One region of the Xanthomonas sp. NCPPB 3959 genome, then DNA from elsewhere that is predicted to be linked to it. Evidence: predicted binding sites of a transcription regulator. Region 1 holds the regulator's gene; the other holds the start of a gene.
What was found. The regulator FliA, encoded in region 1, starts transcription of late flagellar genes. The targets are predictions, from matches to a motif close to TAAAGTTTNNCNNNCNNNGGCCGATAA.
Positions count from the first base shown of each region.

Region 1 (6,575 bases):
GGCCAGTTCGGAGCTGAGCTGGGACGAGCTGCGCCCGATCGACCCGCTGGGCCTGGAAGTGGGCTACCGGCTGATCCCGCTGGTGGACAAGAACCAGGGCGGCGAATTGATGGCGCGCATCAAGGGCGTGCGCCGCAAGCTCACCCAGGACATCGGCTTTCTGGTGCCGCCGGTGCATATCCGCGACAACCTGGAGCTGTCGGCCAACGCCTACCGCCTGCTGGTGCACGGCGTGCCGGTGGCCACTGCGGAAATCTATCCCGATCGCGAACTGGCGCTGGACCCGGGCGGCGCACTCGGCCAGCTCGACGGCATCCCCGGCAAGGACCCGGCATTCGGCCTGGACGCCACCTGGATCCAGCCGCATCAGCGCGCCTATGCCGAATCGATGGGCTACACCGTGGTCGACCCGGCCACCGTCATCGCCACCCATCTGTCGCACCTGATCCGCGAACACGCCCCGGAACTGCTCGGCCACGAGGAAGTGCAGCAACTGCTGGCGACCCTGGCCAAGACCGCGCCGAAGATGGTCGAAGACCTCACCCCCAAGGCGTTGCCGCTGTCGGTGGTGGTGCGGGTGCTGCAGAACCTGCTGATCGAGCGCATCCCGGTGCGCCAGCTGCGCAAGATCGTCGAAGCGCTGGTCGAGCACGCCCCGCACAGCCAGGACCCCACCACCCTCACCGCCGCGGTGCGCACCTCGCTGGGTCGCTTCATCGTGCAGGAAATCGCCGGCATGTCGGCCGAGCTGCCGGTCTACACGCTGGCCCCGCAGCTGGAGCGCGTGCTGCAGGAATCCACCCACGGCAATGGCGTGGCACTGGAACCCGGCCTGGCCGAGCGCCTGCACCAGAGCCTGGCCGATTGCGTCGGCAAGCAGGAAGCCCGCAACGAACCGGCGGTGGTGCTGGTACCTGGCCAGGTCCGCGCAGCGCTGGCCCGCCTGGTCCGCCATAGCGTGCCGACCCTGTCGGTACTGGCGTACAGCGAAGTGCCGGAAGACAAGCGCCTGAAGCTGGTCGGCACGATCAGCTGAGCCTGACGCACCTCGTAGGAGCGCACCTGGGCGCGACGGGCTCTACCGGGACAGCCCGTCGCGCCCAAGGGCGCTCCTACGACACGCGACGTGCTGCGGACCAGAAAAGCTTGCTGACATCACTGTAGGAGCGACCTTGGTCGCGAGGGCGTTACCGGGAGGGCCCATCGCGCCCGGGTGCGCTCCTACGAACCCACCCGCGCCCGGCCCTCTCGCTGCAGACAGGCGACCGACCACCGCACCCAGCGTCGGAAAGCCGCCACTCGTCCAAACCTCCAATCGATTGCACGACGCTGGCGGTTTCGAGGCTTTGCGGGCGCTCCACGCTCGACCTCCCACCCGCCAGCGCATCCACCCGCACAGTGGATGCCAACGCAGCGCGCCCCTAGAGAAAAGTCAATTAAACCAGTGACTTGAAATCTTGCAGCCGGGCCGATCGCACAGCTCCAGTCTGTCCCAACCTTCCAGATTCCCGCGCCGGAACCCCGGCACCGCGTTTTGGCACGCCGCGTGCATTAGCTCTGGCGAGACCGCAGTCAGCTTGATCACTGCGGGGCGAGCAGCAGCACTTGGAACAACCGAACGGGACAGGCAACTCATGACGCTGGCAACACACCCACATTCATCGCGCACCCGTCCGGCGTCCGGCGGGTCCCGTTCCTGGAGGCACTTCGCATGAAAATCAAACGCTTCGTTGCCCCGGACATGCGCACCGCATTCCGCATGGTGCGTGAAGAACACGGCCCGGACGCAGTGATCCTGTCCAACCGCCGTACCGCCGAAGGCATCGAGATCGTCGCTGCCAGCAACTACGACGAAGAACTCGTGCAGCGCGCTCTGGAAACCGCGCGCTCCGAGACTCCGTCGGCTGCGGCGGCTGCGGCGGCACAGATCGAACAGGCGCCGGCCCAGCAGGCCCCGGCCCGGACAGCCGCGCCGTTCCACGCCCCGCTGAAGCCGGCCGGTGACACCGGCAGCAGCCAGCGTCAGCGTGTTGCCAGCGCTGCAGACGACATGATCGCCGCGATGGCGCTGCGCCAGCCGGTCAACGTGCCGCGCTCGGCGCCGGTCGCCGCACCGGTGCGGACTGCCGCCGCCCCGTCTGCCGCCGCTCAAGCATTGGCCCACGCCGTTGCAGTTGCCGCCGCACCGCGCCAGGAACATGCGCTGTCGGCAGTGCCGGAACAGCTGTTCGCCGACTTCCTGACCACCGCACCGGTACAGGCTCCGGTGCACGCTGCCCCGGTGCAGGCACGCACGCCGATCATGGCCGCCGCGCTCGCCACCCACGCCTCTTACGGGCAGGACGACGACGAGCAGGACGACGACGGCTTCGACATGGACGACGCGCTGCCGCAGATCCTGCCGCCGGCCGCATTGCCGCCGCTGGTGGCCGCCCCGGTCGCCCTGGCCGCAGTACCGGTCGCCGCCGCCCCGGTGCCGCAGAACGACGAAGAACTCAAGCAGCTGCGCGGTGAGCTGGCGCTGATGCGTCAGATGATCGAGCGCGAAATGAACCGCCTCACCGACGAGCGCCTGCGTGGCTCCCCGGTGCGTGCGCAGGCCCTGGAACTGATGGACGACTACGGCTTCGATGCCGGTCTGATCCGCGATGTGGCCCTGCAGATCCCGGCCGATACCGAATTGCACCGCGGCCGCGGGCTGATGCTGGGCCTGCTGTCCAAGCGTCTGCCGGTGGCTCCGATCGACCCGCTGGAACGCGGCGGCGTGATCGCCCTGGTCGGCCCGACCGGTGCCGGCAAGACCACCACTATCGCCAAGCTCGCCCAGCGCTTCGCCGCCCAGCACGCCCCGCGCGACGTGGCCCTGGTCACCACCGACACCCAGCGCGTCGGCGGCCGCGAGCAGCTGCACAGCTACGGCCGTCAGCTCGGCATCGCGGTGCACGAGGCCGACAGCGCCGAGAGCCTGCTGGAACTGCTCGAGCGCCTGCGCGACTACAAGCTGGTGCTGATCGACACCGCCGGCATGGGTCAGCGCGACCGCGCCCTGGCCGCACAGCTGAACTGGCTGCGCGCCGCGCACCAGGTCACCTCGCTGCTGGTGCTGCCGGCCAACGCCCATTTTTCCGACCTCGACGAGGTCGTACGCCGCTTCGCCCACGCCAAACCCCAAGGCGTGGTGCTGACCAAACTCGACGAGACCGGCCGCTTCGGCAGCGCCTTGTCGGTGGTGGTTGACCATCAAATGCCCATCACCTGGGTGACTGACGGACAGCGGGTCCCCGACGACCTGCACCGCGCCAATGCCGCCAGTCTCGTTCTTCGCCTTGAAGATTTGCGGCGCGCTGCCGATAAGCCCTGTACTCCGGAGCACAACCATGCAGTCGCGTGAATACGCCAAGCTGACCAACGCCTTCCCCCTGACGGCGACCCGTCCCGAGCCCTTGGGCCCGGTGCGCACCATTGCCGTGACCGGTGGCAAGGGTGGCGTGGGTAAAACCAACATCTCCGCCAACCTGGCCGTGGCCCTCGCCGAGATGGGCAAGCGCACCCTGCTGCTCGACGCCGACCTTGGCCTGGCCAACCTGGACGTGGTCTTGGGCCTGTCGCCCAAGTACACCCTGGCCGACCTGATCGCTGGCCGCTGCACGCTGGATGAAGTGATCATCGAAGGCCCCGGTGGCGTGTTGGTGGTCCCGGCCGCCTCCGGTCGCCGCCACATGGCCGAACTGGCTCCGGCCCAGCACATCGGCCTGGTCAACGTGTTCTCCGAGCTGGAACGCGACCTAGACGTGATGGTCATCGACACCGCCGCCGGCATCACCGACAGCGTGCTGACCTTCTGCCAGGCCGCCCAGGACACCGTGGTGGTGGTCTGCGACGAACCGGCCTCGATCACCGACGCCTACGCGCTGATCAAGGTGCTCTCGCGCGAACGCGGCGTGGACCGTCTGCAGATCATCGCCAACATGGTGCGCGACCCCAACGAAGGCCGCCTGCTGTACGACAAGCTGTCGCGGGTCTGCGAAAAATTCCTCGGCGACGTGTCGCTGAACTACCTCGGCCACGTGCCACAGGACGACTGGTTGCGTTTGTCGGTACAGCGCCAGCAACCGGTCATCAAGGCCTACCCCGCCAGCCCCTCGGCGCTGGCCATCGCAGAAATCGCGCGGCGTACCTCGCGCTGGCAGGCCCCCACCGTGCCACGCGGCAACGTCGAGTTCTTTGTCGAACGCATCATCCAACGGGGGGTCGCCGCATGAGCACCGCTACCGCAACCGCAACGACGGCCACCGCGCAGTACCGTGCAGTGCAACGCAACAACGCCAACGACATCGTCACCCAGCACGCCGATCTGGTGCGCCGCATCGCCCACCATCTGGCCGCGCGCCTGCCGGCGAGCGTGGAAGTGGACGACCTGATCCAGGCCGGCATGATCGGCCTGATCGAAGCCTCGCGCAGTTATGACTCCGAGCAGGGCGCCTCGTTCGAAACCTATGCCTCGATCCGTATCCGCGGCTCGATGATCGACGAGATTCGCAGAGGCGACTGGGTACCGCGTTCGGTGCACCGCCGTGCCCGCGACGCTGCTGCTGCAGTACGCAAGATCGAACAGAACACCGGCCGCGCCGCCGCCGCCACCGAAGTGGCCGCCGCGATGGAAATGCCGCTGCCCGATTACCTGCGTCTGATGGAAGACGCCGCGCGCGGCCAGGTGCTGAGCCTGGAGTCGCGGATCGAAGATCACGGCGAGCTGGACACCACCGCCAAGGGTGGCCCCAACCCGCAGCAGATGATGGAGCGTGGCGAGTTCGGCCGCGAGCTGGGCAAGGCCATCGGCCAGTTGCCCGAGCGCGAGCAGCTGGTGCTGTCGCTGTACTACGAACAGGAATTGAACCTGAAGGAAATCGGCGCCGTGCTCGGTGTCAGCGAATCGCGCGTCTGCCAGATCCACGGCCAGGCCGTGGTGCGTCTGCGCGGCCGCCTCAAGGTCTTCGAACTGGCCGATGCCGGTGTCGAAATTGACGAATGATTTTTTCGCGTATTTTTTAGTGTTAGGAGCTTGATGTGAACAAGAACATGCGGATTTTGATCGTGGACGACTTCTCGACGATGCGACGTATCGTCAAGAATCTGTTGGGCGATCTTGGTTTCACCAATACCGCAGAGGCCGAAGACGGCAACAGCGCATTGGCTGCGTTGCGGGCCGGCCCGTTCGATTTCGTGGTCACCGACTGGAACATGCCCGGCATGACCGGTATCGACCTGCTGCGCAACATCCGCGCCGACGCCAAGCTCAAGCACCTGCCGGTGATGATGGTGACCGCCGAAGCCAAGCGCGAGCAGATCATCGAAGCCGCCCAGTGCGGCGTGAACGGCTACATCATCAAGCCGTTCACCGCGCAGACGCTGGAAGAAAAGCTGGGCAAGGTGTTCGAACGTCTGGCGGCGACCGCCTGATGAACGCCACCGTGGAAACCAATGCCGAACGCGCTGCCTTGATCGACCGCCTGCAAGGCGCGCTCGATGCACTGGAAAGCGGTGACGAAGCCGCATGGAAGCGCGAGGTCGACCACCTCGCCGCCTTGCGCACCCGTCCGATGATGCAGGGCCTGAGCCGGCTCGCACGCGAACTCGGTCAGGCGCTGGGCGAATTGCCCACCGTGCCCGAAGAAGCCGGCGAGCTGGACGATGCGTGTTCGCGCCTGGACCACGTGGTGGAAATGACCGAAAAGGCCAGCCATCGCACGCTGGATCTGGTCGAAGAATGCCGTGAGCTGGCCAACCAGCTGCGCGACGGTGGTCTGAATCAGGACCAGGGCGCGCTGATGGACAAGATGCGCCACAACCTGACCGAACTGTCGCTGGCGCAGAGCTACCAGGACCTGAGCGGGCAGATCATCCGTCGCGTGGCCGGCATCGTGCGGCGCGTGCACGAAGGCTTCGGCGCACTCGGCCTGCCGCCGAAGAGCACCGAGCCGAAGAAAGACGACGGCGGTCTTGCCGGTCCTGCAGTCAAGGGCCTGGACCGTCACGCGGTGTCGCAGGACGACGCCGATGACCTGCTGTCCGGATTGGGGTTGTAACCATGAGTGCTGTTCCAGACGATATTGCTGCCGATTTCATCGTCGAGGCCCAGGAAATCCTGGATCGCCTCGGCGAACAGCTGGTCGCGCTGGAACAGGCACCGGACGAAGCCGACCAGCTCAACGCGGTGTTCCGCGGCTTCCACACGCTCAAGGGCGGCGCCGGCTTTCTGGCGATCAAGCCCATGGTGGAGCTGTGCCACGCCGCTGAAGAAACCCTCGGCATGGCACGCTCCGGCCAGGCGGTGTTGCAGGCGCATCACTTCGATGCCGCGCAGCAGTCGCTGGATTATCTGCAGGCGATGCTGGATGCGATGGGCTCGGGCGAAACCGTGCCGCATGCACCGGCCTCGCTGATTGCGCAGTTCGATGCCAAGAGCGGCCCGCCGGCGGTCAAGGCCGCGCCCAAAGCCGCATTGGCTGCGGTGGCCACACCTGCCCATGACGACGGCCATGCACCGGCACCCGGCGCCAAAGCCGCACCCAAAG
Region 1 is NZ_JBWWVR010000001.1:108,554-115,128, reverse strand. It holds gene flhA (flagellar biosynthesis protein FlhA) at 1-1,036, shown strand, start outside; gene flhF (flagellar biosynthesis GTPase FlhF) at 1,712-3,391, shown strand; gene AC1KVG_RS00415 (MinD/ParA family protein) at 3,378-4,262, shown strand; gene AC1KVG_RS00410 (RNA polymerase sigma factor FliA) at 4,259-5,032, shown strand; gene cheY (chemotaxis response regulator CheY) at 5,068-5,460, shown strand; gene AC1KVG_RS00400 (protein phosphatase CheZ) at 5,460-6,086, shown strand; gene AC1KVG_RS00395 (chemotaxis protein CheA) at 6,089-6,575, shown strand, end outside.

Region 2 (6,575 bases), on a different contig from region 1:
GGGCTATTTCGCCGCCTGCTGCCTGGAGGCCAGCGTGGCGCAACTGCACTCGTTCGAAAAGAACGCCGACGTACTGTGGCTGCGCACCCTCAATCCGTGGTCGCCGGATCCGGACGACGACGCCAGCGGTGGACGTCTCCAGCTAACACACGCCGATATCTCGCAGCACGTCAGCACACTGGCCGACGGTTCGGTCGACGCCATCCTGCACGACCCGCCGCGCTTCGGCATTGCCGGCGAGCTGTATTCGCAGCTGTTCTACGACCAGCTGGCGCGCGTGCTACGCCGTGGCGGGCGCATGTTCCATTACACCGGCGCGCCCAACAAATTCACCAGCGGGCGCGATGTTCCCAACGAAGTGAGCAAGCGCCTGAGCAAGGCTGGTTTCAGCACGCAACTCGCCTTGGATGGTGTGCTGGCGACGTTGCCTGCGCGGCGCTGAGTATCGTCTGCGCGATCAGGTACAACCGCCCCCGCCATCATTGAGGCACCTCAGCGCGTGGGCCATGCAGACAGCGATAGCGGATGAATCTGCGATACTGCACCGCCCTCGACAAGGATGTTGCATGCGCCTCCATCTCACTGCTTTATCGTTGGCCCCACTCGTGCTGATGCTCTGCACGCCAGCAGGCGCACAGACGCAATCGCAGGCACAGACACCGCCCGCGCAGCCCATGTCTGAAGTCACGCTCTCCAACCCTGTCACCACCGCCACACTGGCCGGGCGCACGATTCGCTTGGGCGAGCAAGATGGCAAATGCGCCGTGCTGCGCGACGACGAAGTGTTTCCGCTGGGCATCGGTGCGCCGTGCTATTTCAGCATCGCGCGCGACCGCAGCGCACAGGTGCACCACTTCCAAGGCAGCGACATCGTACTGGTGCAGCATGCCCATCAAACGGCAAGCCCGGACTGGGACGTCAAACTCTACGGGGCGATCTGCGCCTTCGAATCGCAGTCCGTGCGCGAGGTCGACGATGTGCTGGAAGCCGGCATCGTCGCCAGCTCCTGGCATTGCGACCCGACACGCGGCGCCGACCAGAAAGAGTTCGTCTACAGCTACGACACCTGGCCGAAGCGCAACGCAGCCAAACCTTCGCGCAAGCGTGGGACACCGTGAAGTCTGTTCAAGAGTCGCGCACAAAACTGCCAGGTGTGTGCAGCCGCTGATCTGCGGCCTGGCTGCAAGGCCCTTGCCCGCTCACCATCGCGGGACACGCTGCAAGTACGTCCATGTACGCGGCATCCATGCCGCGTAAGAGCCCGAGACGGTGGGCGGGCAAGGACCCGTCGATATGGTCGGTGGGCGTGGCCTGCCATCAGCGTCTGCCGCGCCGCATGGCATTGGCACGATCGCGCCGGTAATCCTTCCATGCGAGATACGCAAACACGCCCACCATCGCCAACAGGGCAATGGTCCACAGGCCGTCCCAGCCGATCGAGATCCAGTAGCGCTGCGGGTCGGTGTCGGCATAGAACGTCCTGGCCGGCCGACCACGAACGACGCTGACATAGCGCCCGCTGATTACCGCCTGCAGCAACAACCATAGCCGCCCGCAACAGGCCACCGCGATCACGAGGACCACCCCGCGGACAAGCCAGTCGACGATGCGGGAATTGGCAGGCACCGGCATCGGTGGCGGTGATTTGGGACGTTTCTTCAAGCAAGCCTCTCTGCAATCGTGCGACGCAGTTTACTGCTGGCACTTTGCATCGGCGCCTGCCGGCGTGATCGCGCAAACAGGACGCGGCCTTCAACTGCAACACGACGCTATGCACGTGCAGCCTGGTCGCAGCCGCTATAATCGCCGCGCAGCGCACTCGATCGAGTGACATGGAACGCTCCACGCTGCATTCGTCTCAAGGAAGATGGCCGGCAGCACTGCCACGCGGATTGTCTGGACGCTTCCTTGGATTTTTTGCTGTGACGCCATGCAACGGCGGCAACAGTCTTCCCTCAAGGATCTTTCGCTTTGAAGACGTTCACCACACTCCTGCTTGTCTCTCTCAGTCTGCTGCTTGCTGCCTGCGGCGGCGGCACCACTACCGGCGCTTCCAAGCTCTCCTCCAGCGACTATCTGTTGCACAACATCTCGGTCTGGAATGGCGCGGTGACCATCATCGACCCGTGGGTGTCCGGCGATCGCGGGCAGAGCCTGGTGAACGATGCCATCGCGCACAAGCCGCTGGACAGCTACAAGACCGCGCTGGGCAGCCAACGCAAGGCGCTTGCCGCCAATGCGCAGGCCAATGCCGCCGTGGCCTCGGGCGTGCCGGACAACGCCAAGGACCTGGACGGCAAGTTGTCGGCCTACCTCAAGAGCGCCGACGCGATGATGGCCGCGCTGGAGCGCTTTGCCGCACTGCCCAACGGCTACACCAATACCGAGCTGGCACCGCTGGCCAAGGACCTGGAAACCGTGTCGGCCCAGCTCAATGTCGATATCGAAGCCCTGAATACCGCGCAGCGCGCATATTCCAAGGAGCACAAGGTGCCGATGCAGGAAGTCAGCCAGTAAGCACGACGGTATCGTCGGTGGCGCCTTGCGGACCGCGATACGTGGTCCGCAAGAGGCGATCGAGCCTGCTCGCTTCGCTTGACTCCACTGGTCACCTCACACGCAGGTGCACAACGCACTGCGATGAAAAACGTCATGCGGTTTAAAGGCGCATCGTTGCTCGATGCTGCAGCGCGACTGCAGACCCCAGCGATTTAAAGAGCGCGATCCGCAAACACGCGATCGACGCACGCACGCTCAGCACACCGCCCATTGATCGCGCCCTGCAGTCTTGGCTGCATACAACGCAAGATCGGCCTGGCTCAGCAGCACGTCCAGGCCGGTGGCGGCGGTGACGCTGACCGCGCCCATGCAGAACCGCACCGGCTGGTCTGCCGGCAGGCCGGGAATCTGGATCGCAGCCACGGCGCTGCGCAGGCGCGCAAACACCGCAGGAATTTCTTCCGCGTTGCAGCCCGGCAATACCAGCAGGAATTCTTCGCCGCCCAGCCGGCCCAGGCGATCCTGCGTGCGCAAAGCCAGCTTCGAGGCGCTGGCAAGCGCCTTGAGCACCGCATCGCCGGTGGCGTGGCCGTGTACATCGTTGATCAACTTGAAGTGATCCAGATCGATCAACGCCAGCATGCACGGGATCTGCGAGCGCAACGATTGCTCGATCTGCTGTTGCGCCTCGGAACGAATGGCGCGGCGATTGGGCAGGCCGGTGAGTTCGTCGCGCATCGCCAGCCGCGACAGCTGACGGCGATGGCGCGCACCGAAGGCCAGCACCACCAAGGCGCCCAGCAACAGCAGGCAGGCCGCACATAGCGCGATCCATAGCGTGCGTTGGCCGGCTTCGCGCGCCTGCAAGGCCAGTTGCGCGGTCTCGCTGCGGCGGCGCAGCTCGGCGGTTTCGGCGCCACGGCGGGCATCTTCGTAGCGCGCCTGCAAGCGCAGCATCACGGTGTCGCGTTGGCGATCCAGGCTTTGCGCGCGCAGCGTGTTGGCGCGTTGCAGTTCCTGGTATGCCTCGGCATGGCGGCCTTCCGCTGCCAGCGCCTGGGCAATGGCATCGAGCAGTTGCGCACGCCGGCTCAAGGTCAGGTTCGGGTCGTCCGCTGCCCTGGCCGCGACGATCTCGGCCCCCAGACTGTCTGCCTTCAACACCGTCAATGCCTGCAGCAACACCGCATGACACGCGGCGATACGGCCAACGTTGCCTTGTTTCTGCATCAGTGGCAGCGCCTCGCGCGCCATTGCCAGTGCCGCATTCGCATCGCCGGTTTCGCTCAGGGCTTCGCTGGCGCTGGTCAGTGCTGCGGCCACGCCGGCCTGATCGCCGAGCTCGCGGCTGAGCGCCAGCGCGCGCTTGAAATGCAGCAAGGCGGCCTCGGGTTGCTGCGCGGCCAGCGAGGTGCCGTATTCGTATTCGATCAGGCTGCGCTGGAAGCGTGCCGGCTGGCCGTGCAGGCGCGTCAAGGCATGCTGCAGATAATCTTCGGCTTCGCTGTCTTCTGCCATGCGCCCGCCGACACGGCTGGCCAGCGACCCCAGCTGGGTCAACGCGTCCAGCTCCAGGCTCAAGGTGTGCTCGCGCACCGCACACTGGTAGCTGGCCTGCGCCGCCTTCCATGCCTCATCGCTGCTGCTGGAGGCCAGCATGCTCCACATGTCGACCGCTTCCACTTCGCACAGCAGATCGTTGCGACCCAGTGCCCGCGCCCGCTGACGCAGATCTTCCAATCGCGTCACCATGCCGCGGTTGGGGTTTTCGCGCACATCGCTGAGTGCCTGCACGGTATCCAGCCACAGCTGCGCCTGCGCGGCGTTGCCATGCAATTGCTCCAACACGGTACGCGCCTGGCTGAGCACCAGCTGGCGATGATCGTTGTCTTCCAGCGAGATCAGGATGCGCGCCTGGGCCAGCAAGGCCCAGAATTGCGCGTCGGCATCGCCATTGCTGCGCGCCTGCTGCAAAAAGGTCTGGGCGGTCTGCAACGCGGCCTTGGGGTCGTCGATGGCGGCCGATTCGATCGCCTTCCACGGCTGCGGCTGCGCCCACACCACCGCGCTGCTCAGCAGTAATGCGATCCCCGCGAAGACCCGTTGCCAGCGTGCCGCAAGGAGGCTCATCGGCGACTCATGACGGCGACAAGGCACAACGCGCCGGGACCGTGACCACGGCGACACCTCCGACCCGAACCGGGCTTGCTGGTTGCTGCGGCATTTCAGGCACTCCCATGGGTGGACAGCGGTGGAATTGGGCAAGGTCGGCGCTTGCTTGAACGCGACATCGATGCAGCAACCTCTGCAATGATGACCGGCAGGCATGCCAGGCACCGTGATCGCGACGTTCCTGATCGAGCTCGTTATCGGCCTGATCGCACCTGGCTTGAATCGGAGCGACCGACGCAGCGAGCTGCCGGCATCCCGTGTGTGCTGGTGTGTGCTGGTGTGTGCCGGTGTGTGCTGGCACCTGTCCGGCAGCGACGTAAACTGCCGCACGGCAGCCGCCGCCCGAGATCTGGAGACGCCGTGACATCCTGCTTGCCCCGCCTGCTCACGTTGCTTGCCGTCGCCTTGCTGTCGGCCTGCGCCACCCAGGCCCCGCGTGCGCCGCAGCGCTCTCCGGATGCGGTCAAGGCCGATATCGCCCGGCGCCTGCCGGCCACCCTCACCGATCGCGCCGGCTGGGCCAACGATGTGTACGTGGCGCTGTCCTCGCAGGCGCTGGACACCAGCCCCGAGCACATCTGCGCGGTGCTGGCGGTGACCGAGCAGGAGTCGACCTATCAGGCCAATCCCGTCGTTCCCAATCTTGGCAAGATTTCGCGCGCGGAGATCGACCGCCGCGCCAGTGCGCACCACATTCCCGGCTTCATGGTCGACGCCGCCCTGCGCATCGACTCCCCCGATGGCCGCAGCTATGCCACGCGCATTGCGAGCGCGCGCACCGAGCAGGAGTTGAGCAAGATCTTCGAGGACTTCACCGGCAGCGTGCCGTTGGGCGCGCGCCTGTTCGACGGGCTCAATCCGGTGCACACCGCCGGGCCGATGCAGGTGAGCATCGCGTTTGCCGAGCAGCATGCCGAGCGCTACCCGTATCCATCGGGCGACTCGATGCGCCATGAAGTCTTCAGCCGTCGCGGCGGGCTGTGGTTCGGCACCAGACATCTGCTCGGGTATCCGGCCAATTACGATGCACTGCTGTATCGCTTCGCCGACTTCAACGCCGGTTGGTACGCCAGCCGCAATGCCGCCTTCCAGGCCGCGCTGAGCAAGGCCAGCGGCATCGCGCTCGCGCTGGACGGCGACCTGCTCACACCCGGCGCCAGCCTGGAGGCACCGGGCGGCACCGAACGTGCCGCACGCGCCCTGGGCAGCCAGCTGGCGATGAGCGACCGGCAACTCCGCCGTGCGCTGGAAGCCGGCGATAAGGCCGATTTCGAGGACACCGATCTGTATCGCCAGGTGTTCGCGCTGGCCGAGCGCAGCACCGGCAAACCGTTGCCGCGCGCCGTATTGCCGGGTATCACCCTGGAAAGCCCGAAGATCACCCGCACGCTCACCACCGCCTGGTTCGCGCAGCGGGTGAACGAGCGCTGGAAGCGCTGCATGGGCAAGTAGCCACACGCCCTGCCGCGCGGCACACCCCGGATGTCGGCGCACGTTGCGCCTGTCGCAACGGCTTGGTCTACGGCCATGGCACGACCTATGGCAGAGGCACACGCACCGCCGGCCCAGGTAGCATCAGGGGGCTGCGTCGACCGCATCGACGCGCGCCCCTTCCGACGAGGTCCACATGCTCACACCGTTGCCGATGCGCCACCTGCTCACCGCCCTGGCGATCGCCGCGCTGCCCGCGCTGGCCAGCGCGCAGGTCCCCAGCGTGACCGAGGCCGACTACGCCCGCGCCGAGCGTCTCACCAGCTATCTGGCGCAACCGCTGGTCGATCACCAAGCCACGCGCATCGACTGGCTGGACGCCACCCATGTGGTCTATGTCGATCACGATGCCACCGGCAACCGGCTACTGCAGCTGGATACCGCCACCGGCAAGACCGCGCCGCTGTTCAAGC
Region 2 is NZ_JBWWVR010000022.1:43,255-49,829, forward strand. It holds gene AC1KVG_RS19705 (class I SAM-dependent methyltransferase) at 1-442, shown strand, start outside; gene AC1KVG_RS19710 (hypothetical protein) at 567-1,118, shown strand; gene AC1KVG_RS19715 (hypothetical protein) at 1,318-1,662, opposite strand; gene AC1KVG_RS19720 (hypothetical protein) at 1,972-2,517, shown strand; gene AC1KVG_RS19725 (GGDEF domain-containing protein) at 2,755-4,629, opposite strand; gene AC1KVG_RS19730 (DUF1615 domain-containing protein) at 5,032-6,123, shown strand; gene AC1KVG_RS19735 (S9 family peptidase) at 6,299-6,575, shown strand, end outside.
Region 2: a site for FliA is predicted at 4,866-4,892, ahead of AC1KVG_RS19725 (GGDEF domain-containing protein). Genes of this name have one in related genera too.